3 regions of the Streptomyces sp. NPDC049687 genome follow, and region 3 is predicted to be linked to each of the others. Evidence: riboswitches for the same ligand, from Rfam matches in the RefSeq annotation. Region 3 holds a riboswitch; each other region holds the start of a gene.
What was found. Region 3 has a riboswitch for cyclic di-AMP ahead of ACIBVL_RS29530 (M23 family metallopeptidase). Riboswitches for the same ligand answer to the same signal wherever they lie in the genome.
Positions count from the first base shown of each region.

Region 1 (9,676 bases), on a different contig from region 3:
CCATCTGGTCGTCGACCGGCTGGTGCGCGGTGTGTGCAGCGGGGGTCTGCGGATGCGGGCGGGCTGCACGCTGGAGGAGGTGACGGGCCTCGCGCGCGGGATGAGCCTCAAGGAGGCCCTGCACTACGACCCCCGGGCGCGCTACGTCCCCCTGGGCGGCGCCAAGGGCGGTATCGACTGCGACCCCCGGGACCCGGAGGCGTACGGCCTGCTGGTCCGCTACCTGCGGGCGGTGCGGCCGTACGTGGAGAGCTGCTGGACCACCGGCGAGGACCTGGGGCTGACCCAGGACCTGGTGGACCGGGCGGCCGCCGAGGCGGGACTCGTCTCGTCCGTGCAGGCCGTCTACCCGCTGCTCGACGACGAGACGGCGGCCCGCGCCCGGCTCGCGGACGCCTTCGAGGTGGAGGTGGACGGCATCGGCCTGGACGAGCTGGTCGGCGGCTGCGGCGTCGCCGAGTCGGTGCTGACGGCCCTGGACCGGGCGGGGGTGCCGTATGCCGGGACACGGGTCGCGCTCCAGGGGCTCGGCACCATGGGCGGCGCCACGGCCCGCTTCCTCGCGCGCGCGGGGCTGACGGTCGTGGCCGTCGCCGACGTCAAGGGCACGATCGCCAACCCCGACGGACTCGACGTGGAGGCGCTGCTCGCCGCGCGGGACGGGCACGGCACCGTGGACCGGGCGGTCCTGCGCCCCGCCGACCGCGAGCTGCCGGGCGACGCCTGGCTGTCGGTGGCGGCGGAGGTGCTGGTGCCGGCCGCCGTGTCCTACGCGATCGGGGTGGAGGAGCAGGAGCGGATCACCGCCCGCTGGATCGCCGAGGCGGCCAACATGCCGGTCCTGCCGGAGGCGGAGGCGCTGCTCCACGCGCGCGGGGTGAGCGTCCTGCCGGACGTGGTCGTCAACTCAGGGACGAACGCCTGGTGGTGGTGGACGCTGTTCGGCGACATCGGCGCGGACGCGGAGGAGGCCTTCACGTACACGCGCCGTTCGATGCGCGCCCTGGTGGAGCTGGTCCTGACGCGTGCGACGAAGGACGGCACGACTGCCCGCTCCGCCGCGCACGCGATCGCGGCGGAGCGCCTGCCGGTGATCGCGGAGCGCTTCGGCCGATACCGCTGAGGACGTCGGCGCAGGTCGAGGGCCCAGGCCCTGTGTAGGGTGAGCGCGTGGCGAGGGTCCGGTTGAACGTGGCCGAGCGGCGCGAGGAGTTGCTGCGGGCCGCCATCGAGCAGATCGAGGCGCGGGGCGTGGCGGCGGTCAGGATCGCCGACGTGGCCGCGGCGCTCGGCGTGAGCAACGCGCTGGTCCTCTACCACTTCTCGACGAAGGAGAAGCTGGTCGCCGCCGCCTTCCAGTACGCCGCCGAGGACGACCTGGCCCATCTGCGCAGGCTGCTCGGCCGCCGTTCGACGGCGCTGCGCCGCCTGCGGTCGGCGGTGCGCTGGTACGCGCCCACCGGCCAGGCCAAGGGGTGGCGGCTGTGGATCGAGGGCTGGGCGGTGTCGCTGCGCGAGCCCGCGCTGCGGGAGGTCGCCCGCGACCTCGACCGGGAGTGGAAGGCGGCCCTGGCCGCGGTGATCGCCGAGGGCGTGGCGGCAGGCGAGTTCACCTGCCCGGACCCGTCCGCCACCGCCCTGCGCCTGACCGCCCTCCTGGACGGCCTGGCCGTCCAACTGACGTCCTACGAGGGCGCGGTCTCCCGGGCCAGGGCGCAGGAGTGGGTGGACGCGGCACTGTCACGAGAACTGGAGCTCTCGACCCGTCCGGCGGCCGAGGACGAGGCCCCTCGAGGCCCGGACGGGAGTCCGGGCGCGGAGCCCCCGGGGGACGGGAACGGGTAGGAGCGGCGGGGGGCGAAGGACCCCGCCGCGCCCGAAGCCTCACGCCACCGCGGCGATCCGCATCCTGATGTCGTCCGGGGACAGCGCGCCCTTCGCCGTCACATGGTCCCCCGACGACTCCCCCCGCAGCCGCCGCCCGATCCACGGCACGAGGTACTCCCGAGCCCACTGCACGTCGTCCCTGCGCACCTCAAGCGTCCCCCGGGGCGGCAGCGGCGGCCACGCCTGCTCCGGATCCGCCGGCACCTCCAGCCCGAGCACCTGCCCGGCCCGCAGCGCCACCCGCGTGTGCCCCTCGGGAGACAGATGCAGCCGGTCGTGGTCCCAAGCCCGCCGGTCCTGCACGGACTTCAGGGACCACAGGTCGAGCACCGGACACCCGTACCGGTCCGCGACCGCCCGCACATGCCCGTTGTACGTGGCGATCTTCCCGCGCAGGTGCTTGAGCACGGGAACACCCCGGGTGTCGAAGCCGGTCGTCACCATGACCGTCCCGGCGACGGCGGTCAGCGCGGCGATCGCGCGCTCGAAGCGCTCGGCCACCTCGTCCGGGTCGGTCCCGGGCCGGATGATGTCGTTGCCGCCCGCGCAGAAGGACACCAGGTCCGGGGCGAGCTCGACGGCGCGCGGAAGCTGGTCCTCCACGATCTGGTCGAGCAGTTTCCCACGCACCGCCAGGTTGGTGTAGGTGAAGTCGCCTTCGGGGCGCCGGTCGGCGAGCAGTACCGCGAACCGGTCGGCCCAGCCGACGAACGCCCCGTCGGGGCCGGGGTCGCCGACGCCCTCGGTGAAGCTGTCCCCCACCGCCACGTACGACCCGATCACTGATCTGTTGTCACTCTTCGAATCGTCTGCCACAGCGGATCATCATTCCCCTCGAAAGTGACCTACGCGATCGTAGGAAAGGGTTGACGGACGGTGAGATAAGCCACTCCTAAAGAATGTGCCCATCAGGGAATAGGGACCAGACCCGGAAGTCACTGATCCGGAAGTGGCTCCAGGTGGTCCGGAAGGCGAAGTGCCCGCCCCGGTACGGCTCCGGGTCGGCGTAGTCGAAGACGAGCCGCCCGTTGTTCCACCACCGCACGGTGGAGCCATCGGAGACGATCCGTACGTGGTTCGGCTCGTTCGCGACGAGCAGCGGCTCGGTGTAGTCGTGGATCAACGGCCGCACGCCCGCCTGGCCGACGTAGCGGCGCAGCCGGGTGGTGGTGTTGGTGTTGGCGCCGTAACCGACGTAATAGGTCTTGAGATAGTCGTACTCGGCGAGCGCGCCGCCGCGCCGGACGGCGAAGAGGTCGTCAGGGGAGCGGACGTCTACGGCGTTCCAGAAGTTGTTGAGGTCGGAGACGCGGTCGTTGACCCCGCCCGCGGAGACGGGCGTGGCGACGTATTCGAGGACGTACGGCCCTTGGAGCGACCGCTTGAACCAGACGGTCGCCCCGGCGGGCACATCGACCTCCAGGATCCCCCGGGAGGCCGTGACGGTCCCGCCGTTCTCCAGCTCCACGACCCACTGGCGCAGGCCGCGGCGGAAGTCGTCGTGGGCGACGAGCCTGCGATGCCGGGGCGAGGCACCGGCCGCCCCGGCGGGGGCGAGGGCGGCCAGGGCGGCGCCTGCGGCGAGGGCTCCGAGTGCTCTGCGCCTGGTCGTCATGTCGATCGACTCCTTCACTCCCGCTCGTGGACAGCCTCTGCAGAAAGCGCTTGCTCCCTGATCGGGAATCACTATGTCGCTCTTCCGTCCCGTCTGTCGACGGGGCGAAGTGGCGGCATCCGGACACACCGAAGGCCGGACCCGGGGATCGGGGTCCGGCCTTCGGCCGCGTGTCAGGCGTGGGGGACGGAGGTCGTCGTCGGCGGGGTCAGCCGACGGCGACGCCGTGGGAGCGGAGGTAGGCGACCGGGTCCACGTCGGAGCCGTAGTTCGGCGTGGTGCGGATCTCGAAGTGGAGGTGCGGACCGGTCACGTTGCCGGTCGCGCCGGAGAGGCCGACCTGCTGGCCCGCGGTCACGGTCTGGCCGGCCGAGACGGAGAGCTGGGACAGGTGCGCGTACTGGGCGTAGTAGCCGTCGTTGAGCTTGATGACGACCTGGTTGCCGTACGCGCCGCCCCACCCGGCGGAGACGACCGTGCCCGCGGCGACGGCCTTGAGGGAAGTGCCGGTCGGGACGACGAAGTCGACACCGGTGTGGTAGCCGCTGGACCACATGCTGCCGGCCACGCGGTAACCGGTTCCGACGGTCGCGCCGGCCACGGGGAGCGTGTAACCGCTGGAGGTACTGGCGCCGCTCTCGGCCGCCCGGGTGGTCGCCTTCGAGGAAGAGGAAGAGGACGAGGACGACGACGCCTTCGAGTCGGAGGTCTTCGAGGACGACGAGGACGAGGACGACGAGGACGAGGTCGAGGAAGAAGAGGGCGAACCGGACGAACCGGACGAGGACTTGGCGCCGGACGCGGCCTTCCTGCCGATCGACAGCTTCAGGCCGGGGTGGATCAGCGAGGGGTCGTCTCCGACGGCCTCACGGTTGTCCGCGTACAGCTTCTGCCAGCCGCCGCCGACGTTCTGCTCGTCGGCGATCTTCGAGAGGTAGTCGCCGGCCCGGACGGTGTAGGTCTTCGCGGCGGCGGTCTTCCGGGTCACCGGAGCGGCCTCGACGGCCTTTTGCGAAACCGACTGGGAAACCGTCTGCGCGACCGGCTGGGAAACGGTCTGTGAAACGGATTCCGTGGTGGCCGCGTGAGCGCCGGTGGCGCCCATGAGGGGAAGGGCGAGAGCTGCGCCACCGGTTCCGGCGACGGCTATGGAACGGGTGAAGCGCTGGGTCTTCGGGCGGCGGTGCTTACCCTTCGCGGGCATGACGAATTCCTCTCCGGCGCCTGCGAGGTGAGCTGTCGGGTGCGGACTGGAGATGCCCGGCCGCGCCGAGGCGCGGCTTTACCCCAAGCCTGTTCCGGGACCGGAACAGGCGGTTCTACCTGTGGGTCCCCCGCTCCTGCCGTGTACGGGTGAGTGTGCGGATTCCGGACGGCGGCAGGATTGGGCGTCCGTCCGGATTGGTGTGGAACGTAAGCGACCACGACGCACGGGAACAAGCAGAGGTTGCCCCGACAACGCCTTTCTCTTGATCCGCTGTGAGAATTCCCGGTGACGCTCCGTGCATCCAGCACACGTTTTTTGGGCTAACGCCCTGGAAAAGCCCAGTGATTACGTGGACATGACGGACGACATAGGGTCACGAATATGACGCTGCTCACGTGACACCTCTCCAGGATCCCTTATTGCAGAGCGAGTTGGAACTAAGGATTCATTTCGGACAGAAACCTCAGATGCGACGCAGTCGGATAACCGTCGCATCAAGGTCGCCGCGCAGCCCGGTCCTCAGCCCATGGTGGAGCAGCACCGCCCCCCGGTGAACTTCGCCCGTTTCACGGCATTCGTACGATGCTGTCGGGTCCAGGCCGCGCAGCCGCAGCGCGGGAACGGGCTCGCCGTAGCGCTGCGCCTGGAGCCAGGCGAGGACGACGGTCTCGTCACCGCGGACGTACTGGACGGCGCTCAGGCCGCCCGTCGGGGGTCGCAGCCGGTACAGGTCGCCGTGCTGCACCAGGGGCCGGATCTCCTTGTAGAGGCCGACCCACTCACGGGCCTCGGCGAGCTCCTCCTCGGTCCACTCGGAGAGATCCCCGCCGACGCCGAGCACACCGGCCATGGCACTGACGAAGCGGAAGCGCAGCGAGCTGATCCGGCCGTTCAGCTGGGTGTTGGGGCTGTCGGTGACCCAGGCGGCCATCACGCGGGCGGGGTGGATCTGGCTGAAGCCGTGCTGGATGTCGAGCCGGTCCAGGGGGTCGGTGTTGTCGGAGGTCCACACCTGGTCGGTGCGGCTCAGGATGCCGAGGTCGATCCGTCCGCCGCCGCCGGAGCAGGACTCGAAGGCGACACCCGGGTGGGCCGCCCGCAGCCGGTCCAGGAGGGCGTACAGGGCTCGCACGTGGTCGACCCAGAGGCGCTGCGGGTAGGGGTCGTCCGGCCAGCCGGCGTCGGTGAAGCAGCGGTTGAAGTCCCACTTCACGTAGTCGATGGGGGCGCTGGAGAGGAGGCCGTCGAGCTGCTGCCAGAGGTACTCCTGGACGTCCTCGCGCGCGAGGTTCAACATCAGCTGATTGCGGAACTCCGTCCGCTTTCGTCCCGGTTGGTACTGAACCCAGTCGGGGTGGGCCCGGTACAGCTCGCTGTCCGGGTTGACCATCTCGGGCTCGACCCAGATGCCGAACTGCATGCCCAGCGCGTGCACGTAGTCCGCGAGGGGCTTCAGGCCCTTCGGGAAGCGGTCCGGGTTGGGCCGCCAGTCGCCGAGCCCGGCGTGGTCTCCGGTGCGGGCCCCGAACCAGCCGTCGTCGACGACGAACAGCTCGACGCCGATCGCGGCGGCACGCCGGGCCAGGGTCGCCTGCTGCTCCTCGGAGATGTCGAAGAAGGTGGCCTCCCAGGAGTTGAAGAGCACCGGCCGGTCCTGCCCGGCGTCCGGGACGATGTGGGCGAGCTGGTAGGAGTGCCAGGTCCGGCTGGCGCCACCGTGGCCGCCGTCGCTCCACAGGCCTGCGAAGAGGGGTGTGGTGAAGGACTCCCCCGCCGCCAGGCGCAACAGGCCCGAGTCGTCGTAGCCGGCGCCGCCGGTGATCTGCACGCGCGCGTCCGGGAGTTGGGCGACGGCGATGCGCCAGGAGCCGGACCAGCCGAGGGCACAGCTGTAGACCTCGCCGCGCTCCTCGGTGGCGTCGGTGTCGAGGGCGACCCAGGGCAGATGCTGGTGGCCGGTGTGGCCGCGGCGGCTGCCGATGACCTTCTCGCCGTAGGTGAGGGGGGCCTGCACCAGCCGCGACTCGGCGGCCCAGCGGCCGTGCAGCTGGGACAGCCGCCAGCCGTCCCGCTCGGGCAGCGTCCAGGTGGCGGAGTCGGCGCGCAGCAGTTCCACCGGCTCCTCGCCCTCGTTGAGGAGCGTCGTCCAGCGTTCTACGACATCGCCCCGCATCCGGTAGTGCAGCGTGATCGCCAGTCCCCCGTCCCGGAAGCGCAGGCGCAGCCCGGCGCCCTCGGGGTCTCCGGCGTCGTCGGTCTCGTACGCCTCGAAGACCCACTCGGTGCCCCGGCGCTCGGGGGTGCGCACGGACAGGGCGGGCCGGACGAAGCGGGGGCCGCCCTCCGCCGGGTACTCCTCGTGGCCGTCCAGCGGGGCCTCGAAGGACGCGCGGCCCTGGCGCGGGAAGGCGGCCAGGGCCTCGGCGTCGGCGAGCGCGATCCTCGGCCCCCAGTGCAGATGGATCAGCTCGTCGGCCTCGGTGAGGTGGAGGGCGTAGCTGCTCGTCGGCCCCGAAAGGAGCCAGGTGCGGTCGCCCGCGGCGATCTCGGGCTTCACGGTCTCGGGCATCAAACCCCCACTGATTCGAACAGGTGCGATCAAGCCCCAACATCATCGGATGCGCGCGCCCTGCCCGGCAACGTCTGTGGAGAAACCGTTCACCTGGGGAGACGAGAGGACTCGTCCCCCTGTGGACAACCAGTTGCCCAAGGAAGCCATGTCGTATCGTCGAGGAGGTCCCGTCGGCCACCACGAGCCGCGCCGGCGGTGCCCGACCCGGGAGGGAGCCCCGTGACGCAGCAGATCCCGTCGACCGAGCCCGAGCTGGCCGGTGTGCGCAATTTCCGTGACGTGGGCGGTCTGCCGACCGTCGACGGGCGGCGGGTGCGGCACGGTGTGCTGTTCCGCAGCGGCCATCTCGCGCACGCGACCGACGAGGACGCCGCGTTCCTGTCCTCCCTGGGTCTGCACACGATCTTCGACTTCCGCAACGCGGCCGACCACAAGCTGGAGGGCCCGGACGTCGAGCTGCCGGGCGTGCGCAATGTGAACATGCCGCTGTCGGACCCGGCGGACGGCGCCGAGTTCTGGCGGATGGTCCGTGACGGCGACATCGAGCAGCTGCGCCGGACACTCGGCGACGGCAAGGCCGTCGGCCGGATGATCGCCTCCTACCGCAAGATCATCACCCAGCGCACGGCCGAGCATTCGCGGGTGCTGCACGCGCTCGCCGAGGACAGCGTCCCGGCCCTGATGCACTGCGCGGCCGGCAAGGACCGCGCCGGCCTGTCCATCGCGGTGACACTGCTCGCCCTCGGCGTGCGGCAGGAGGCGATCCTCGCGGACTACCTGGAGTCCAACGCCAAGCACCGCCGCTACAAGGTCCGCCGGGGCGGCTCGCCGGAGACCGCCTACACCCCCGAGGTGATGGAGTTGCTCAGCCCCCTCTTCGACGCCCGCGAGGAGTACCTCATGACGGCGATGGAGACCATCGAGGAGACCTGGGGCGACGTGGACACCTACCTGGAACGGGGCCTCGGGCTCGCGCCCGAGACCAGGGAGCGGCTGCGGGAGCGGCTGCTCGACTGAGACGGCCCCCGGAGGTTGCTACTGGTTCGCCCCCACCTCGAACAGCAGCCAGATGAACGCCGCGAGGACGTGCCCCACCGCGATGTAGATGATCAGCCGGATCCAGAGGCTGCGCGGGAACCGTTCCTCGATGTCGCTCATGGCATCTCTCCAGGGGTGGGGCCCAGACACAGCGTGGCCGTCGGGCTCTGCAGCAGGGTGTGGACGAAGAGCAGATCGACCCCGTCGGGGTCCTGCGCGGCGAGGCGGTGCGGGGTCAGCGAGTCGAAGTGCGCGCTGTCACCGGGCCCGAGCAGATGGGCGGTGTCCCCGAGGCGCAGCCGGAGCCGCCCCCGCAGGACGTGCAGCCACTCCTCCCCCGGGTGCACCCGCACGATGTCGCCCTGGGAGCCGTAGGGGACATGCACGCGCAGGGCCTGCATGCCGCGCCCGGACGCGCCGGCCTGCCAGTACGTCCAGCCGCCCGCGTGGGTCGGTTCCATGTCGGCGGCGCGGACTACGGCGTCCCGGTCGGCGACCGTCTCGCCCAGCAGCTCGGAGACCGTCGTACCGTAGACACGCGCGAGTGCGAGCAGCATCGGCAGGGAGGGCTGGCGCTGCCCGGTCTCCAGACGGGAGAGGTGGGCGGGCGACAGCCCGGCGGCACGGGCGGCGGCCTCCAGGGTGAGGGCGGCCCGGCGGCGCAGGGACCGCAACTGCGGGGCGACGACCGGAAGGTCCTCGGGCTCGGACTGCGACTGGGGCGAACTCATGCGTTCATTCAGCCGGGCTTTTGCCTCAGGGGCAAATTTCTTGCCTCAGAGGCAAAAGCCCGGCCTCAGACGCTCACCGGTTGGCCACCGCCTGCTTGATCAGCGTCTTGCCGAAGTCCCACATCAGGCCGCCCCCGTTGTGGGCGTCGTCCATCACCTCGGTGAAGGCGTCGACGAACCGGTCCACGTCCTGCTCATCGATGACCAGCGGCGGAATGAGCTTGATCACCTCCAGGTGGTCCCCGGAGACCTGGGTGAGGATCCGGTGCCGTTGGAGGAGCGGGACGACCACCATCTGGGCGAAGAGCCCCTTGCGCGCGGTCTGCAGCATGGCCCACCGGCTGCGCAGCCCCAGTGACTTGGGCCTGCCGAACTCGATGCCGATCATCAGGCCCCGGCCGCGCACGTCGGCCAGCAGTTCGTACGTGTCGACGAGCGCGGCCAGCCGGGACTGCAGGCGGTCGCCCGTGAGGCGCGCGTTGGCGACGATCTGCTCGTTCTCCATCACCGACAGCACCGCCAGACCGGCCGCCATGGCCTGGGCGTTGGAGCCGAAGCTCGCCGAGTGGACCAGGACGCGGTCGATCGACGAGAAGACCTTCTTGAAGATCCAGTCCTTGCCGAGC
Region 1 is NZ_JBITLN010000002.1:896,845-906,520, forward strand. Features, by position in the region: gene ACIBVL_RS09155 (Glu/Leu/Phe/Val dehydrogenase dimerization domain-containing protein) at 1-1,123, shown strand, start outside; gene ACIBVL_RS09160 (TetR/AcrR family transcriptional regulator) at 1,171-1,845, shown strand; gene ACIBVL_RS09165 (SGNH/GDSL hydrolase family protein) at 1,885-2,670, opposite strand; gene ACIBVL_RS09170 (DUF6250 domain-containing protein) at 2,780-3,502, opposite strand; gene ACIBVL_RS09175 (M23 family metallopeptidase) at 3,711-4,058, opposite strand; partial or broken gene ACIBVL_RS09180 (peptidase) at 4,377-4,706, opposite strand; cyclic di-AMP (ydaO/yuaA leader) riboswitch at 4,711-4,868, opposite strand; gene ACIBVL_RS09185 (alpha-galactosidase) at 5,173-7,278, opposite strand; gene ACIBVL_RS09190 (tyrosine-protein phosphatase) at 7,501-8,298, shown strand; gene ACIBVL_RS09195 (DUF6126 family protein) at 8,317-8,439, opposite strand; gene ACIBVL_RS09200 (helix-turn-helix domain-containing protein) at 8,436-9,050, opposite strand; gene ACIBVL_RS09205 (aspartate aminotransferase family protein) at 9,124-9,676, opposite strand, start outside.
Region 1: another riboswitch for cyclic di-AMP. It lies ahead of ACIBVL_RS09180 (peptidase); the one in region 3 lies ahead of ACIBVL_RS29530 (M23 family metallopeptidase).

Region 2 (9,676 bases), on a different contig from region 3:
ACCTTTCGGCGGTGGTGGCCGACTGCCGCCCCTGGTCCGGGCGGCGGTGGGGAGCCGGTCACCTGGGGGAGGACGCTAGGCCCGTCTGTGTCGGGTTGGTAACGCGATGTGCGGTAATGGCACGAGTGGATCACCAGGTGACCGTTTCTGCCCAGGGAGCCGGGCGGGGGCGTCGGATTCGCGCGGCGCGGTGACCGATGCGGCGATTCCGGGGCACTTCGGCACGGTCGGCTGCTACGGACGCATATATGCAGGCGCGATCACGTATGCGGGGCCGGTGTCGGGTGGCCGGAGCGGGGCTGATTAGCATCCGGGCTCATGGACGTACTCATCCATCTTTTCGTCGGCCTGCACATCATCGGCATCGCCGCGCTCCTCGGTGGCTTCCTCACACAGATGAAGGCGATGGGTCAGGGCACGGCCCGTTTCGTTCCCGCGATGCTGCACGGCGCGGCGACGATGCTGGTCACCGGGGTGATCCTGGTGGGCCTCAACCAGGCGGACGACCAGCCCGTCAACAACATCAAGATCGGCGTGAAGCTGGCGCTGCTGATCGTGATCCTCGGCCTGGTCTATGTGAAGCGGGACGACGAGAAGGTGGAGAAGCCCCTGTTCGGCCTGGTCGGCCTGCTGACCGTGGCGAACGTCTTCATCGCGGTCCTGTGGACCTGACCCGAGCGCCGGCCGCCGCCGACGCCACGGCCAGCCAGGCCGCCACCGCGACCCACAGCAGCACCTCCCCGGGCCCCTTCAGCCAGGGCACGCGCAGGGCGGCGGCGACGGCCGACGTCGCCACCGCCGTCATCCCCATCGGGAACACCGTCGCCCACCGCCGCACGTCGTAGCGCGGTCGCGGACGGAGTACCTCCGCGACGAGCAGAACGGCGTACCAGCACAGCGCGAGCACCAGCAGCGCGGCGGTCACCACCCGCAGAACGCCCCTGTCGTCGGCGCTCCACAGGTAGAGCTCCCCGCGGTCGGCGGTGATGAGACTCGCCCCCGCGAGCGCCGAGACGGCCGGCGCCCCGCCCGCAACCCACTGGTCCCCGGCGCCCTCGGTCAGTTGCCGCCAGTCGAACAGGGCCGGCATCGGCACGTAGAGCAGCAGCCCCAGCCAGAACAGCACCAGCGCGGTGTGCGCCGGCCAGGCCACCGCCTCCGCCTTGGCGAGCGTCGCGCCCAGCACCGCGAGCCCCTGGGTGGCCACGCAGCACAGGAACACGTCCCCGCGCATCCGCCCCAGGTGCCCCACCACGTGCCGTACGACATGCCGTACGACTCCTGCCATCAGCACCGGCCAGAGCACCGCCGACAGGGCCAGCAACGCCCAGGCGAGGCTCTGCCGGCCGAGCGCCGAGACCCGCGTGCCGAGCACGGTCGTGGCGGCCACGGCGGTCAGTCCGCCCGGCGCACCCGCCTCCGCCGACCACCGCTCGCGCTCCCGCACCAGCCGTACGACGAAGTCCGCGCCCAGCGCCACCCAGGCGGCGCCCGCCAGCGCCAGGGCGACGCGGGACAGGACGCCGTACCCGGCCGACTGCAGTCCGACCGACAGGATGCCGGTCGCCAGCACGGCGGCGCCGGCCGCCGGCGGACGCTGCGCCCACCGGGCGCGACGGGAGGAGGAGCCGGGCATGGGGCCGATGCTAGTGCCGCGGCAGGGCAGGCAACGTTCGCCCCGTCGCGACGCCCGGCACGCTCCCCCAGAGGGGGCGCCCCCACCCGCCGTGGCGAGCGGCTCGTTGCGGGGGGGGCACACGCGGGCCGTACGCGCGCGTAGCTACAGAAAACGGCCCACGCGCGTGCGTGGCCGGCGCGCCCGCCTCGGCCGGGTGCACCGCGCGGGCGCCTCGGGCCGGTCGTGCCGACCGGTGCCTCAGGCCGGGCGGACCACGCTGTGGATGCCCGACTCGCCGTCGTAGTAGATCGACTCCTCGCGGACGTACGCGCCCGGCTTCGGGGCGTGGATCATCATGCCGTTGCCGATGTAGATGCCGACGTGGCTGACGTCGTCGTAGAAGAAGACCAGGTCGCCGGGCTGGGCGTCGGCGAGGGAGACGGTGGTGCCGGCGTTCACCTGGTCGTAGGTGGTGCGCGGGAGGGTGACGCCCGCCGCCTTCCAGGCGGCCTGCGTGAGGCCGGAACAGTCGTAGGAGTCGGGGCCGGTCGCGCCCCAGACGTACGGCTTGCCGATCTGTGCGCGGGCGAAGGCGAGGGCCTTCTGGGCCTTGGTGGCGTACGAGGAGTCCGTCGTGGACGACGAGGAGCCGGCGGTCCCCGAGGAGTCGGCGCTCTGCTGCTGGGCGGTCTGTTCGGCGGCCTGCTGCCGGGCGAGCTCCGCCGCCTGGCGCGCGGCCTCCTCCTGCTTCTGCTTCTCGATCTCCGCCAGCCGCGCCTTCTCCTGGGCGGTCAGCTGCGACAGCAGCTCGCGCGCCGCGCTGAGCTTCTTCTGGACGGTCGCCTTGGCGGTCTTCAGGTCGCTCTGCGTGTCGGTGAGCGTGGCGAGGCTCTCGGCGGCCTCCTGCCGCTTCTTCATCGTCGCCGACTGCTCGGTGACGTAGTCGTCGACCGCGCCCTTCTGGCGGTCGGTCAGCCGACTCATCAGCTGCGTCCGGTCGAAGTAGTCCTGCGGGGAGTCCGCGAGCAGGAAGGTCGCCGTGTCGGGCGCGGAGGAGCCGGTGCGGTACTGGGCGGCGGCGAAGGAACCCAGCTCCTCACGTGCCTCGTTGAGTTTCTGGGTGCGCTGGGCCACGTCGTCCAGGAGGCCGTCCACACGCTTGCGCTGCTTGGTCGTCTGCTCCTTGGCGGCGTTGTACTTCTCGGTCGCCGACTCCGCCTGGCGGTAGAGGTCGTCGACCTTCTTCTCGACCTCCTCCAGGCTCGGCCTGCCGTCGTCGGACGGGGCGGCGTTCGCCGACTGGGAGAGCAGGGCCACGGACGTGAGGGCGGCGGTGGCGAGAGCGGGGGTGCGTATGCCTGCCACGCGTGTGCCCGGGAAGCGCGGCTTGCGGTGCTGCGACGCCAAGAGAGGCGACTCCTTCCATCGTCCGCCTACCGGGTTAGCTGTCGGGTTCGGGCGGATGGTTCGGAAGGGCGCCCTACGGCCCGTCCCGGGAGGGGAGGCGGGCCGATTCACCCCAGGGGTTCGGTGGGTCCCCGGCTCCGGCTGCCGCACAGGGGCGCACCGGACTCGGCGGAGGCCGTGCGGCCCGGCGAGGTTCGCCGGTGGGGATCCGTAGGGCCTGCCCGGCACGGTAGCCAACTGGTGTGGCCCCTGTGAAGGTTGATGGGCGATATGCCCGGTACATTTTCGTTACCTTGAGCAAAGCCCGTACGCGGGGTCACGTGCTGTGATAGGGCCGCCTCGGAAGGTGAGGGCGGGGGATGTTCCCGGGACGGCGTCCGCGTTGTCGGTGGGGCACCCTAGACTCGGAGAGCGATGAGCAGCCTCTTTGACGACAGCTTCCTGGCGGACCTCCAGGGCCCCCGCGGCCACGGGGAGGAACCCCCGCCACCGCCCGAGGACGATCACACTCCGGAATCGGTTCCGGACGATCTGTTCGGCGGGAAGTTCGACGTGCCACCGGACCGGGACGCCTACTATCGCGACGGCGCCGCGCGCCCGGCGATCGACACGGCGGCACTCCTCGAGGGGCTGAACGACAACCAGCGCGCGGCCGTCGTCCACGCCGGCACCCCCCTGCTCATCGTCGCCGGCGCCGGCTCCGGCAAGACGCGCGTGCTCACCCACCGCATCGCCCACCTCCTCGCCGAGCGCGGCGTGCACCCGGGCCAGATCCTCGCGATCACCTTCACCAACAAGGCCGCGGGTGAGATGAAGGAGCGCGTCGAGCAGCTCGTCGGCCCGCGCGCGAACGCGATGTGGGTGATGACCTTCCACAGCGCGTGCGTGCGCATCCTGCGCAGGGAGAGCAAGAAGCTGGGCTTCACCTCCTCCTTCTCGATCTACGACGCCGCCGACTCCAAGCGCCTGATGGCCCTGGTCTGCCGCGACCTCGACCTCGACCCCAAGCGCTTTCCGCCGAAGTCCTTCAGTGCCAAGATCAGCAACCTGAAGAACGAGCTGATCGACGAGGAGGACTTCGCCGCCCAGGCCACCGACGGCTTCGAGAAGACCCTCGCCCAGGCCTACGCCATGTACCAGTCGCGGCTGCGCGAGGCGAACGCCCTCGACTTCGACGACCTGATCATGACGACGGTCAATCTGCTGCGCGCCTTCCCGGACGTCGCCGAGCACTACCGCCGCCGCTTCCGGCACGTCCTGGTCGACGAGTACCAGGACACCAACCACGCCCAGTACGCCCTGGTCAGGGAGCTGGTCGGCACCTCCGAGCACCCGGTCGACGTACCGCCCGGCGACTACGACGTGCCACCCGCCGAGCTGTGCGTCGTGGGTGACGCCGACCAGTCGATCTACGCCTTCCGGGGCGCCACGATCCGCAACATCCTCCAGTTCGAGGAGGACTACCCGGACGCGACGACGATCCTCCTCGAGCAGAACTACCGCTCGACGCAGACCATTCTGAGCGCGGCCAACGCGGTCATCGAGCGCAATGAGTCCCGCCGCCCCAAGAACCTGTGGACCAACGCGGGCGCGGGCGCGCGCATCACCGGCTATGTCGCCGACACCGAGCACGACGAGGCCCAGTTCGTCGCCGACGAGATAGACCGCCTCACGGACGCGGGCGACGCCAAGGCCGGCGATGTCGCCGTCTTCTACCGCACCAACGCCCAGTCCCGTGTCTTCGAAGAGGTCTTCATCCGCGTCGGCCTGCCGTACAAGGTCGTCGGCGGTGTCCGCTTCTACGAGCGCAAGGAGGTCCGGGACGTCCTGGCCTACCTGCGTGTCCTCGCCAACCCGGAGGACTCCGTCCCGCTGCGCCGGATCCTCAACGTCCCCAAGCGCGGCATCGGCGACCGCGCCGAGGCGATGATCGACGCCCTCTCGCAGCGGGAGAAGATCAGCTTCGCGCAGGCGCTGAAGCGCGTCGACGAGGCGTACGGCATGGCCGCGCGGTCGACGAACGCCGTGAAGCGGTTCAACGCGCTGATGGAGGAACTCCGTACGATCGTCGAGTCCGGCGCGGGCCCCGCGACCGTGCTGGAGGCCGTGCTGGAACGCACCGGCTACCTCGCCGAGTTGCAGGCCTCCACCGACCCGCAGGACGAGACGCGGATCGAGAACCTCCAGGAACTCGCCGCCGTGGCCCTGGAGTTCGAGCAGGAGTCCGGCGAGGGCGAGACGTCCGGCTCACTCGCCGACTTCCTGGAGAGGGTCGCGCTCGTCGCCGACTCCGACCAGATCCCCGACGAGGACGAGGACGGCTCCGGCGTCATCACCCTGATGACCCTGCACACCGCCAAGGGCCTGGAGTTCCCGGTCGTCTTCCTCACCGGCATGGAGGACGGCGTGTTCCCGCACATGCGCGCCCTCGGCCAGGCCAAGGAACTGGAGGAGGAGCGCCGGCTCGCGTACGTGGGCATCACGCGCGCGCGGGAACGGCTGTATCTCACCCGTTCGTCGCTGCGCAGTGCCTGGGGGCAGCCGTCGTACAACCCGCCCTCCCGGTTCCTGGAGGAGATCCCGGCGACGCATGTGGACTGGAAGCGGACCGGGGCGACCGCGCCCGTGTCCTCCGGTCCGGTCTCCGGGGTGGCGGCCTCGCTGTCCTCGTCCCGCTCGCGCTCCTCGGCCGCCGGTGCCTCCGGGTTCGCGACGCGCCGGGCGGCGGCGGAGAAGCCGGTGGTCTCGCTGGCCGTCGGCGACCGCGTCACGCACGACCAGTTCGGGCTCGGCACGGTGGTCGGAGTGAAGGGCACGGGAGCGAACGCGGAGGCGACGATCGACTTCGGCGACACCAAGCCCAAGCGGCTGCTGCTGCGGTACGCACCGGTGGAGAAGCTGTAGCCGCACGAGGGGAGCCCCCGCTCGCGCAACGGGGGCTCAGGGTGCGGCGGTCGCGGTGCTACGTCGGGTCGAGCCCGTGGCTGCGCAGCCACGGCAGCGGGTCTATCGGGGAGCTTCCGGCCGGCCGGACCTCGAAGTGCAGGTGCGGGCCGGTGGAGTTGCCCGAGTTGCCGGAGTAGGCGATCGGGTCGCCGGCCTTCACCGTCGTACCGGAGGCGACGCGGTAGCTGGAGAGGTGGCAGTACCAGGTCTCCGTGCCGTCCTTCGCCGTCACGATCAGCATGTTGCCGTAGGCGCTGTTCCACTGCGTCCGTACGGTGCCGTCGGTGGCGGCCATCACGGTGGTGCCGTAGGAGACCGGGAAGTCGATGCCGGTGTGCTGGGACATCCAGTTGACGCCGGCCTGGCCGAAGTAGGCGCTGAGCCCGCGTTGGGCGACCGGGAGGGCGTACTTCGGGCGCAGCCGCTCCTTGCGGGCCGCCTCCGCCGCCGCCTTCTTCTGCTCGGCCTCCTGCTGCGCCTTGAGGTCGATGCGCTCCTGCGTCCGGCTGGCCCGGTCGGCGAAGTCGTCGGCCTCGGCGCTGAGGGTCTCGAGCTGGGAGTCCAGCTTGTTGTTGGCGGCGACCGGTTTCACCGCCTGCGCGTCCGAGGCGGAGGTCGTGGTGTCCTGGGCGTCGCCGCCGGTCAGCGTGGAGACGGAGGCGGCGGCGATGCCGGCGACGCCCATCACACACGCCGAGGGCACGGCCACGGTCAGCAGCGCTGAGCGCTTCGTGGGCGTACGGCGGCGGGAACGGCCGCCGTTGCGGGCGGCGGCGCGCGTCGTGGGGGCCGGAGTGGCCTCCTCCTGGTCGTCCAGGAGGGGGAGCTCGGAAACGGCGGGCAGCTCACCCGTGGCGGTCGACTCGTCGCCGTCCGGGGCCTGTTCGCCGTAGCCGACGGTGTCGAAGGTGGCGGTGGCCTGCTGGTCGAAGGGGATCTCGGCCGGCTGGTCGTACTCGTCGGAGGCCGGGGTGGTGGCCGCGCCGCCGTCGGAGTTCCACTGCGTGGCGTCGTAGGCGCCGGTGTCGAAGACCTGCGTGTCCCATACCCAGTGCTGGGTCTGGTCGGCCGGGCCGCAGGACTGGTCGGGCTGCTGCCAGGCGTTCGCCCCGCCCTCGGAGAGGGGTGACCCCCAGCCGTTGGTTTCGGGCGCCGTGGCCTGCGGCGGGACGACCGGCAGCGGCTGCTGGTCGGTGGGCCAGCCGGTGGTGTCGTACGCGCCCGAGTCGTAGGCGGCGTGGTGCTGGGCCGCGTACGGGTCGTAGTTCAGGGTGTGGTGGCCGCCCGTGTCGTGGAGCTGCCGGCCGGTGTCCACCATCGTCGGGTGGGCACTCGTGGCCCACTGCCCGTTGTCGTACACGCCGTCGGCGGTGCCCGTGCCGTCGCCGGGGAGGCTGCCGAAGAGAGGGTCGGTCACGAAGTGGCCGGTGCCGTAACCGCCATGGGTGAAGCCGTCGTACTGGGCTTCCTGGGTGCCGTAGGACGCGTAGTGCGTGGAGTCGGCGTCGGAAGCCGGAGCCGGGGTCATGGTCCCCGACGGGTGACGGTCGTTCACCAACTTCTCTCTCGCCTCGACAACAGGGGCTGCCAGAGCAGTGCGGCGACTGTACCCGGCGGTATGCGGGCGCGACAATCTTCCGCAGGTTTCGTGCCCGCAGGAAAGGGGCAATCGGCCGTGATTCGGGGGACGGCGGGCACGGGTTTGGCCCTATGTTCGAAGAGCGTTCGACGGGTGAGGGCCGTCCGATGGCTGTGCGGGGGCCCGGCCACCCGGTGAACGACGCCCCGGCAGGCTTTCAGGCCACCGTCAGTCCGCCGGTCCGCGGGTCGGCCGCGGCCACCGTCTCCGAGGCGTCGAGGGCCTGCCGTATGCCTGTCGCGACCGCCGGGTGGACGGGGAGGGCGAGATGACCGATGCCGGTCACCCGGACGTTCTGCGCGTGCAGGTCCGGGTGGTCGATGCAGGCGGTCTCCAGCGGGTCCATCAGGTGGTCCAGGTCGCTCCAGAAGCTGACGAAGTGCGTGCGGCAGCCGGGCGCGGGCCGGGACAGTTCCTCGATGACCTCCGAACCGGGGCGCATCTGGCGCACGATGGGGTGCGCGTTCGCCAGCGGCGCCACCCGGGTGCCGGAGTGCGGGGTGCCGAGTGTGACCAGGGTGCGGACCCGGACGTCACCGCCCAGCCGCTGGACGTAGTAGCGGGCTATCAGGCCGCCCAGGCTGTGCCCCACCATGTCGACCCGGCTGCTGCCGGTGCGTGCGCAGATCTCCTCTACGTGCCGCCCCAGCAACTCGGCCGCGATACGGATGTCACAGGTCAGCGGGGAGTAGTTGAGCGACTCCACGCGGTGCCTGCCGTGCTGGGCGAGACTGCGGCGCAACAGGACGAAGACGGAGCGGTTGTCGATGAAGCCGTGCAGGAGGACGACCGGCGGCGGGGCCTGGGTGGGAAGCCGCGGGGGGAACTCGGTGCCATTTTCCCCGATCGCGTCGTTCTTCGCTGCCGGAAGCGCGGGGCGGCGGCGCTCCTGGGTGATGCCGGAGGGGTAGAGCAGCAGATGGCCCGCGAGGATGGCGGCGTCCAGGACGGTGGCCTTCAGCAGTGCCGTGGAGAGGCCGGCCAGTCTGCTCGGGAGGCTCGGCAGCAGGCGCTGACACAGCGGAAGAATGGGCTGCAGCGCCCTGGTGACCTGCATGGCCGACCTCCTGTCGGCACGCCGAGGACGTCCCTGTCCCCCGTGTGCCCTCGAGGGAAGTCGCGGCGGAGGAGATCGGCCGAGCGGCGGAGGGCCGAGGCCCCCGGCGCCCGTCCTGCCAATGCCGATGCGCCGTACCGCCGCGGCGTGCGGCCTGCGGCGCGGCGGTACGGCGACCTCGTTTGCGGCTCCCGTTTCTGTCCCATTGTGTGATTTCCCCCTCGGCGCATGTCATGAAACTGCCGGTTGGGGAATGCTGGCGATAACGTTCGTTCACTTCCCCGGCCCGGTGGCACGGGGTGTCCGGACCATCGAGGACGGACGGAGTCGCTTCAGGGAGGCAGTGATGGGTGTGGCAGCCGGTCCGATCCGTGTGGTGGTGGCCAAGCCTGGACTCGACGGCCATGATCGTGGGGCCAAGGTGATCGCACGGGCGTTGCGCGACGCCGGTATGGAGGTCATCTACACCGGGCTCCACCAGACCCCGGAGCAGATCGTCGACACGGCGATCCAGGAGGACGCCGACGCGATCGGGCTGTCCATTCTGTCCGGAGCGCACAACACGCTCTTCGCCGCGGTGATCGAGTTGCTCGAGGAGCGGGACGCGGCGGACATCCTGGTCTTCGGTGGGGGGATCATTCCCGAGGCGGACATCGCGCCGCTGAAGGAGAAGGGGGTTGCGGAGATCTTCACGCCGGGGGCGACGACCGCTTCGATCGTGGAGTGGGTGCGGGCCAATGTCCGGCAGCCGGCGGGGGCGTGAGCCTGCGGCGCCTGGACCGGGTTGGGTGCGGGTGGTTCGGGGTGAGCGGCCCTGGGGCTCTGCCCCCAGATCCCCGTTCGGCCCTTGAGGGGCCTCGTCCCAGAACGCCGGCGGGCTGACTGCGCCGGGCGCTCTCAGGCGCCCCCGAGCTCCTGAGCCATCACCGCTCTCAAACGCAGCGTCGTTCCCAGGCGCTGGAATGCCTCCGCCCAGTAGCTCCCCGCTCCCGGTGACGCGTCTTCCGGT
Region 2 is NZ_JBITLN010000005.1:224,485-234,160, reverse strand. Features, by position in the region: gene ACIBVL_RS18095 (hypothetical protein) at 319-672, shown strand; gene ACIBVL_RS18090 (tellurite resistance/C4-dicarboxylate transporter family protein) at 650-1,636, opposite strand; gene ACIBVL_RS18085 (NlpC/P60 family protein) at 1,877-3,025, opposite strand; cyclic di-AMP (ydaO/yuaA leader) riboswitch at 3,033-3,206, opposite strand; gene pcrA (DNA helicase PcrA) at 3,440-5,929, shown strand; gene ACIBVL_RS18075 (M23 family metallopeptidase) at 5,988-7,526, opposite strand; gene ACIBVL_RS18070 (lipase family alpha/beta hydrolase) at 7,768-8,667, opposite strand; gene ACIBVL_RS18065 (cobalamin B12-binding domain-containing protein) at 9,014-9,430, shown strand; gene ACIBVL_RS18060 (DUF5691 domain-containing protein) at 9,565-9,676, opposite strand, start outside.
Region 2: another riboswitch for cyclic di-AMP. It lies ahead of ACIBVL_RS18085 (NlpC/P60 family protein); the one in region 3 lies ahead of ACIBVL_RS29530 (M23 family metallopeptidase).

Region 3 (9,676 bases):
CGTTATGGGCCGTGGGTGTGATTCGGCGGAAGGGGGTGTGCGGCGGGGAACGCGAGCCCTCGGTCGTCGGCGCGCCCGGAGGCGCCTCCGTGCGCCTATGTGCTCGGGGGCTCCCCGACCACCCACCATTCCTCGGTGTCCGACTCTTCGAGTTGCGTCAGGAGTTCGTCCACCATGCGCCCGAGTTCCGCCTCGTCCGAGCCGTCGGCAATGGTGGCCCGCTGATGCTTGGTGGCGTACCAGTACTCCCGTACGACGGGATTCTGCAGAATGCCCCGGATGTAACCGAAGAACTCTTCGCGGGAGATATTGCCGATCCGGTAATAAAAGAGCGCGTTCGTGTACAGGGCGTTGGCATAGATGTACTGACGCCGCTGCTTGGTGGACACCGGCGCTTCGAAGAGGTCCAGTACTTCCGCCAGTTCGGGGTCGTCGATGGCTTTGCTCAGCAGTTCCCAGTGCAGCCGCTGCTGGTTGGCCAGGTTGGTGTGCTTCTGGGAGTGGGCGGTCTGTTCCAGGCGCTCCAGCCGTATACGCAGTGCGTCCAGCGTGTGGCGCTGTGCCGCCATGGTGACGACGGCGCCCGCGGCCATACCGACGGCCGCCGCTGCGGCTGCACGCAGTCCGCGTACCCCAAACTTCCGTGTCGCCATGTCACATACCCCCGGTCGGGCGGCCGTGCGCCGGTCGTCGGGGTGCGGGTGGCGTGACGGGGACCGGCGAGCGGTGGGCGGCGCTTGCCGTCTCCCAGAGTGCCGAGCGGCTCTGATCGGCGGAGGAGGCGGAGGGGAGGCGCACGGAGGGAAGCGAGGGTCGCACGCCAGAGCGCCTTGCCAGACGTCTGCCCCGCAACTGCTGCTAACAATCGTTCACTTCGCGGTGATTCGGCCGGCTCGTATCCTGGGGCGCGTTCAGTCGTCGTCCGCGCTCCGGGGTCGTGAGCCGGAGTACGCGCAGGTGTCAGAGAGGTCGCACGGTGACGCAGAGCCGCGGTCCGCAGCAGATTCCGGTCGTCGTCCTCGCCGGATTCCTCGGCTCCGGAAAGACGACCCTCCTCAACCACCTCCTCCACCGCAGCGGAGGCAGCCGGATCGGCGCGATCGTCAACGACTTCGGTGCCATCGAGATCGACGCCATGGCCGTGGCCGGCGCACTCGGCGACTCGACCGTCTCCCTCGGCAACGGCTGTCTGTGCTGCGCCGTCGACACCAGCGAGCTGGACGTCTACCTCGAACGGCTGGCGCGTCCCGACGTCGGCCTCGATGTCGTCGTCATCGAGGCCAGCGGCCTCGCCGAACCCCAGGAGCTGGTGCGCATGGTCCTGGCCAGCGAGCACCCGGGGATCGTGTACGGCGGGCTCGTCGAGGTCGTCGACGCCGCCGAGTTCGCCGAGACCCGTACCAGGCACCCCGAGATCGACCGGCACCTCGCCCTCGCCGACCTGGTCGTGGTGAACAAGCTCGACCGAGCCGCCGACGGCGAGCGGGTCCTCGCGCTCGTCCGGTCGCTCGTCGACCGCGCCGCGGTCGTGCCCGCCTCCCACGGCCGGATCGACCCCGAGTTCCTCTTCGACTGCAAGCCGAGCGAGGAGCGCCTCGGGCAGCTGTCCTTCGACGACCTGTACGAGCACGACGGGCACTTTGCGCACGCCGACCACCTGCACACCGCCTACGACAGCTGCTCCTTCACCTCCGGAACCCCCATGGACCCACGTCGGTTGATGGCGTTCCTCGACAGCCGGCCCGAAGGTCTGTACAGGATCAAGGGATACGTCGACTTCGGCCCGCACGATCCCGCCAACCGGTACGCCGTGCACGCCGTCGGCCGTTTTCTGCGCTTCTACCCGGAACCCTGGGAAACCGCCCAGAACCGCCTCACCCAGCTCGTCCTCATCGGCTCCGACATCGACGCGGAAGGCCTCGGCAAGGAACTCCAGGCCTGCACGAGCGACGCCCCCCACGCCGACGAGCACGGCATGTGGGGCGTCCTGCGCTACGTACAGGATCCGGAAGACGCCATGGATCCCGGGGGAGTGACCGAGCCCTACTAGTGCCGCGGCAGGCAACGTTCACCCCGTCGCGACGCCCGGCACGCTCCCCCGGAGGGGGTGCCCCCCACTCGGGCGTCGACGCGGAGCGTCGGCAACCGACGACAACGCCGCAGATGGGCGTGCCAAGCCCCGCGTCTGCGGCATGATCCGCCGGACAGGCCCTAGACCGGCCCCGCCACCACGCCCACCGTCTTCGCCAGCGAGACGCCCGAGCCGTCGCGGCGCGGGTCGATCTCGGGGAGCTCGGCCGGCATGCCGTTCTTCTGCGCGGCCTTCGCCGGGACGGGGCCCGCCCAGGCGAAGGACAGGCAGTCCTCGCCCTTCAGGAACCGCTGGCAGCGCACCCCGCCGGTGGCGCGGCCCTTGCGCGGGTACTGGTCGAACGGGGTCAGCTTGGCCGTCGTCTGGACCGAGTCGTCCAGCGTGCCGCGCGAGCCCGCCACCGTGAAGACCACCGCGTCCGCGGCAGGGTCCACGGCCGTGAACGAGATCACCTTCGCGCCGTCGGCGAGCTTGACGCCCGTCATGCCGCCCGCCGGACGGCCCTGCGGGCGCACCTGCGCGGCCTGGTAGCGCAGCAGCTGGGCGTCGTCGGTGATGAAGACCAAATCCTCCTCACCGGTGCGCAGCTCGACCGCGCCGACGATCCGGTCACCCTCCTTGAGGGTGATGACCTCCAACTCGTCCTTGTTGGACGGGTAGTCGGGCACCACGCGCTTGACCACACCCTGTTCCGTGCCGAGCGCCAGACCCGGCGACGACTCGTCGAGCGTGGTCAGGCAGACCAGTGTCTCGTCGCCCTCCAGGGAGACGAACTCCGACAGTGGCGCACCGCCCGAGAGGTTCGGCGCCGACGCCGTGTCCGGGAGCTGCGGCAGGTCGACGACGTTGATCCGCAGCAGCCGTCCCGTCGAGGTGACCGCGCCGATCTCCCCGCGCGCGGTGGCGGGCACCGCCGAGATGATCACGTCGTGCTTGGCGCGCTTGCCGTCCTCGTCCTCGGCGAAGGGCTCGCCGTTCGCCGTGCGCGCCAGCAGGCCGGTGGAGGACAGCAGGACCCGGCAGGGGTCGTCCGCGACCTGCAGCGGGACGGTGGGGGCCGGGGAGCCCGAGGACTCCAGCAGGACCGTACGGCGCTCGGTGCCGAACTTCTTGGCCACCGCGGCCAGTTCGGCGGAGACCAGCTTGCGCAGCTCCGCGTCCGAGTCCAGGATCCGGGTCAGCTCCGCGATCTCCGCGTTGAGCCGCTCCTTCTCCGCCTCCAGTTCGATGCGGTCGAACTTGGTGAGGCGGCGCAGCGGCGTGTCGAGGATGTACTGGGTCTGGATCTCCGAGAGCGAGAAACGCTCCATCAGGCGCTGCTTCGCCTCCGCGCTGTTCTCGCTGGAGCGGATCAGCCGGATGACCTCGTCGATGTCGACGAGGGCGGTGAGCAGGCCCTCCACCAGGTGCAGCCGGTCGCGGCGCTTGCCGCGGCGGAACTCGCTGCGCCGGCGGACCACCGTGAAGCGGTGGTCCAGGTAGACCTCCAGAAGTTCCTTCAGGCCCAGCGTCAGCGGCTGGCCGTCGACCAGCGCCACGTTGTTGATGCCGAAGGACTCCTCCATGGGCGTCAGCTTGTACAGCTGCTCCAGGACCGCCTCCGGCACGAAGCCGTTCTTGATCTCGATGACCAGGCGCAGGCCGTGCGCGCGGTCGGTGAGGTCCTTGACGTCGGCGATGCCCTGGATCTTCTTCGAGCCGACCAGGTCCTTGATCTTGGCGATGACCTTCTCGGGGCCGACCGTGAAGGGCAGTTCGGTGATGACCAGGCCCTTGCGGCGGGCCGTCACGGTCTCCACCGACACCGTGGCGCGGATCTTGAAGGTGCCCCGGCCCGTCTCGTAGGCGTCCCGGATGCCGGAGAGGCCGACGATCCGGCCGCCGGTGGGCAGGTCGGGGCCCGGGACGTGCTTCATCAGGGCTTCCAGATCCGCGTTCGGGTAGCGGATCAGGTGGCGGGCGGCCGCGATGACCTCGCCCAGGTTGTGCGGCGGCATGTTCGTGGCCATACCGACGGCGATGCCCGACGCGCCGTTGACCAGCAGGTTCGGGAAGGCGGCCGGCAGCGCCACCGGCTCCTGCTCCTGGCCGTCGTAGTTCGGCGCGAAGTCGACGGTGTCCTCGTCGATCGACTCCGTCATCAGGCTCGTCGCCTCGGCCTGGCGGCACTCGGTGTACCGCATGGCGGCCGGCGGGTCGTCGTTGCCCAGGGAGCCGAAGTTGCCGTGGCCGTCGACGAGGGGCACGCGCATGGAGAAGGGCTGGGCCATGCGCACCAGGGCGTCGTAGATCGACGCGTCGCCGTGCGGGTGCAGCTTGCCCATGACCTCGCCGACCACGCGTGCGCACTTCACATAGCCGCGGTCGGGGCGCAGCCCCATCTCGTTCATCTGGTAGACGATGCGGCGGTGCACCGGCTTGAGGCCGTCGCGGGCGTCCGGCAGGGCTCGGGAGTAGATGACCGAGTACGCGTACTCGAGGAAGGAGCCCTGCATCTCGTCGACGACGTCGATGTCGAGGATCCGCTCCTCGTACGAGTCGTCGGGCGGCGGGGTCTTCGTGCTGCGGCGGGCCATCGCTGCCGGCTCCTTGCTGAAGCGTGTTGACGGGATCTGACGCGGTCCATTGTGGACCGTGGCACTGACAAGGCGGGCTCAGGACCCGGTACCGCCCACCGGACCCGGCGCGGGCCGGCGGTCGGTGAGGGCTGCCCGGCCCGGTGACAGGGGACGGCCCTCTCATGATTGCCCGCAGGGTACGCCATCCCCGCCGGGCGCTCCCTGTCACGGTTTCTCGCTCTCGGCGTACGACCTCCGGGAACTTCGCCGACCGACCGCACGCTTGCATACAGTGACAGGACCGGCAGGAAACGCGCGGTTTCCACGACCGCGTCCGCGATCGGAAGGACGTACATGCCCATGGGTCACACGGCCACAGCCCAGGCAGGCTCCGGGGGCCTGACAGCGACCGAGCACCGCCTGGCCAACGGCCTGCGCGTGGTGCTCTCCGAGGACCACCTGACCCCGGTCGCGGCGGTGTGCCTCTGGTACGACGTCGGCTCGCGCCACGAAGTCAAGGGCCGTACCGGCCTGGCTCACCTTTTCGAGCACCTCATGTTCCAGGGCTCCGCCCAGGTCAAGGGCAACGGCCACTTCGAGCTGGTCCAGGGCGCCGGCGGCTCCCTCAACGGCACCACCAGCTTCGAGCGCACCAACTACTTCGAGACCATGCCCGCCCACCAGCTGGAGCTCGCCCTCTGGCTGGAGGCCGACCGCATGGGCTCCCTGCTGGCCGCCCTGGACGACGAGTCCATGGAGAACCAGCGCGACGTCGTGAAGAACGAGCGCCGCCAGCGCTACGACAACGTGCCGTACGGCACCGCGTTCGAGAAGCTGACCTCCCTCGCCTACCCGGACGGTCACCCCTACCACCACACGCCGATCGGCTCGATGGCCGACCTGGACGCGGCGACCCTGGAGGACGCGCGCGCGTTCTTCCGGACGTACTACGCGCCCAACAACGCGGTCCTCTCGGTCGTCGGCGACATCGACCCGGAGCAGACGCTCGCCTGGATCGAGAAGTACTTCGGCTCCATCCCGGGCCACGACGGCAAGCCCGAGCCGCGCGACGGCTCGCTGCCGGACATCATCGGCGAGCAGCTGCGCGAGGTCGTCGAGGAGGAGGTCCCGGCCCGCGCGCTGATGGCCGCCTACCGTCTGCCGCAGGACGGCACGCGCGCGTGCGACGCCGTCGACCTGGCGCTCACCGTCCTGGGCGGCGGCGAGTCCTCCCGCCTCTACAACCGGCTGGTGCGCCGCGACCGTACGGCCGTCGCGGCCGGCTTCGGCCTGCTGCGGCTCGCCGGGGCGCCCTCCCTCGGCTGGCTTGACGTCAAGACCTCCGGCGACGTCGAGGTGCCCGTGATCGAGGCCGCCATCGACGAGGAGCTCGCCCGGTTCGCCGAGGAGGGCCCGACCGCCGAGGAAATGGAGCGGGCCCAGGCCCAGTTGGAGCGCGAGTGGCTCGACCGGCTCGGCACCGTCGCCGGCCGCGCGGACGAACTGTGCCGGTTCGCCGTCCTGTTCGGCGACCCGCAGCTCGCCCTCACCGCCGTCCAGCGCGTGCTGGACGTCACGCCCGAGGAGGTGCGGGAGGTCGCCAAGGCCCGCCTGCGCCCCGACAACCGCGCGGTGCTCGTCTACGAGCCCACCGCCCCCGAAGCCCCCGCCGACCAGGACGAGAACGAGGAGGCGGCCCAGTGACCGAGCTCGCCACGATGGACTTCCACCCCCAGCCCCGGGCGGGCGAGGCCAAGCCGTGGGCGTTCCCGGCGCCCGAGCGCGGCACGCTGGACAACGGCCTGACCGTCCTGCACTGCCACCGCCCCGGCCAGCAGGTCGTCGCCGTCGAGGTCCTCCTGGACGCGCCCCTGGACGCCGAACCGGCCGGCCTGGACGGCGTCGCCACGATCATGGCGCGTGCCTTCTCCGAGGGCACCGACAAGCACTCCGCCGAGGAGTTCGCCGCCGAGCTGGAGCGCTGCGGCGCCACCCTCGACGCGCACGCCGACCACCCCGGCGTCCGCCTCAGCCTGGAGGTGCCCGCCTCCCGCCTGCCCAAGGCGCTCGGACTGGTCGCCGACGCCCTGCGCGCGCCGGCGTTCGCCGAGAGCGAGGTCGAGCGCCTGGTCCGCAACCGCCTGGACGAGATCCCGCACGAGCTGGCCAACCCCTCCCGCCGTGCCGCCAAGGAGCTCTCCAAGGAGCTGTTCCCGGCGGCCGCGCGCATGTCGCGCCCGCGCCAGGGCACCGCCGAGACGGTCGAGAAGATCGACTCCGCGGCCGTACAGGCCTTCTACGAGAAGCACGTCCGGCCCGCCACGGCCACCGTCGTGGTCGTCGGCGACCTCACCGGCGTCGACCTGGCCGCGCTCCTCGGCGACACCCTGGGCGCCTGGACGGGCACCCCGGGCCAGCCGCGGCCCGTGCCGCCGGTGACCGCCGACGACACCGGCCGTGTCGTCATCGTGGACCGCCCCGGCGCCGTCCAGACGCAGCTGCTCATCGGCCGTATCGGCGCCGATCGGCACGCGCGCGTGTGGGCCGCCCAGGTGCTCGGCACGTACTGCCTCGGCGGCACCCTCACCTCCCGCCTGGACCGCGTCCTGCGCGAGGAGAAGGGCTACACCTACGGGGTGCGCGCGTTCGGGCAGGTCCTCAGGTCCGCCCCGGACGGCTCCGGTGCCGCGATGCTCGCCATCAGCGGTTCCGTCGACACCCCGAACACCGGCCCCGCCCTGGACGACCTGTGGAAGGTGCTGCGCACCCTCGCCGCGGGGGGCCTGACCGACGCCGAGCGCGATGTCGCGGTGCAGAATCTGGTCGGGGTGGCGCCGCTGAAGTACGAGACCGCGGCGGCCGTCGCCAGCACGCTGGCCGACCAGGTGGAGCAGTACCTGCCCGACGACTACCAGGCGACGCTGTACCAGCAGCTCGCCGCGACAGGCACCGTCGAGGCCACCGCGGCGGCCGTGAGCGCCTTCCCGGTGGACCGTCTGGTGACCGTCCTCGTCGGTGACGCCGCACAGATCAAGGAGGCGGTCGAGGCGCTCGGCATCGGCGAGGTCAAGGTCGTACCCGCGGAGTAGACGTCGAGCAGTCGCGCCCAACGGCACGCACGCGTGGGGGCCCTGGTGGACGGAACCGTCACCAGGGCCTCCAGATGTCCGAATTGGGGCGGAGGTTGCCTGTCTGCCCTGTGGGATGCGCTACAAAAACCGCGATCCGTTTGAGGATTGAAGGCCGCCCCGCATAGCTTCATGCGGGCTGTTCGTCAGGCAGTGCGCCGCACCCGCGGCACCGGACAGTCATCGCCGAGTCCCCGTACGGCGCGAGCCAGGGGAGCCGGGGACCCATGTGAAGTCCCTGGGGTGAATCGGACGCCCGCGCATGCCGCGAGGGGGCCCGTAGGAGACCTTCCTGCTCCGAACCCGTCAGCTAACCCGGTAGGCGAGAGGGAAGGAAAGGACCGCCCAACTTCATGGCGTTCACCTACGCCACCGGGAAGCACCGTCGCGCGAGCCGTATGCAGCGCACCACCACCCGCGCGGTGGGTGTCGCGGCGCTCACCACCACCGGTGTCATGGCCACCGTCGCCTCCGCCCCGGCCTTCGCCGCCGAGCCGACTCCCGAGCAGACCGGGCTGATCCCGGTCGTCACCGCCGGCGAGGCCGTCGCCGAGCAGATCGACGACCAGGTCGCCGTGCAGAAGAAGGCCGCCTTCGAGGAGGCCGCTCGCGAGGCGGCCGCCAAGAAGGCCGTGGAGGAGCGCGAGGCACGCGTGCGTGCCGCCCGGGAGGCGGAGCGCAAGCGGCTGAACGCCTTCGTGCTGCCGATCACCGGCTCGTACGTCTCCACCGGCTACCAGGCCAGCAGTTCCCTGTGGTCCTCCGGCAGCCACACCGGCATCGACTTCCACGCCGCCAGCGGCACCACCGTGCACGCGGTCGGCCTGGGCACCGTCGTGGAGGCCGGCTGGGGCGGGTCGTACGGCAACCAGATCGTCATCAAGATGAACGACGGCACGTACACCCAGTACGGCCACCTGTCGTCCATCGGCGTCTCGGTGGGCCAGAAGGTCACCCCCGGCCAGCAGATCGGCCTGTCCGGCGCGACCGGCAACGTCACCGGCGCGCATCTGCACTTCGAGGCGCGCACCACCGCGGAGTACGGCTCGGACATCGACCCGGTCGCCTACCTCCGCAAGCACGGCGTGAACGTCTGACGACACACGGCGACAGATCGTCCAGCCCCGGCCCACTCGGCCGGGGCTTTCGCCGTTTCGGACGCCCCGCTGGCCAAAAAATATCCCCGGATTCCGGTCCGCCGTCGGAAATTCCGGCTCATTGCAATAGAGTCACGGACTACACGTCAATCGTCGACGTTTCACGGGGATTAAGGCGGAGGTCGGTCATGCGTATTCCGGCGCACTCGGTGTGCACGGCCATCCGGGACGACATCGTCGCGGGTGTCTACGAGCGCGGCAGCCGCCTCACCGAGGAACTCCTCGCCCGCCGCTACGGCGTTTCCCGTGTCCCCGTCCGGGAGGCGCTGCGCACTCTGGAGGCCGAGGGCTTCGTCGTCACCCGGCGCCACGCGGGCGCCTGCGTCGCGGAACCGACCGAGCAGGAGGCCGCCGACCTGCTGGAGATGCGCATGCTCCTGGAGCCGCTCGGCGCCGCCCGGGCCGCGCAGCGGCGCACCGAGGCCCATCTCAAGGTGCTGCGCGGCCTCGTCCGGCTGGGCCAGGAGCGGGCCAGGAGGGGCAGCAGTGAGGATCTGCGCTCCCTGGGCGGCTGGTTCCACGAGACGCTCGCCCAGGCCTCCGGAAGCCACGCCCTGACGTCGATGCTCACCCAGCTGCGCCACAAGATCGCCTGGATGTACACGGTGGAGGCGCCGGCCAACCCCGTGGAGTCCTGGGCCGAGCACGGCGCGATCGTGGACGCGGTGGCGCGCGGCGACCAGGAGCGCGCCCGGACGGTCACGGCGCTGCACACCGAGCGTGCGACGGCCGCTCACCGGT
Region 3 is NZ_JBITLN010000010.1:236,248-245,923, reverse strand. Features, by position in the region: gene ACIBVL_RS29555 (DUF6082 family protein) at 96-653, opposite strand; gene ACIBVL_RS29550 (CobW family GTP-binding protein) at 977-2,050, shown strand; gene ACIBVL_RS29545 (DNA topoisomerase (ATP-hydrolyzing) subunit A) at 2,212-4,668, opposite strand; gene ACIBVL_RS29540 (M16 family metallopeptidase) at 5,011-6,354, shown strand; gene ACIBVL_RS29535 (M16 family metallopeptidase) at 6,351-7,739, shown strand; cyclic di-AMP (ydaO/yuaA leader) riboswitch at 7,953-8,118, shown strand; gene ACIBVL_RS29530 (M23 family metallopeptidase) at 8,132-8,875, shown strand; gene ACIBVL_RS29525 (GntR family transcriptional regulator) at 9,064-9,676, shown strand, end outside.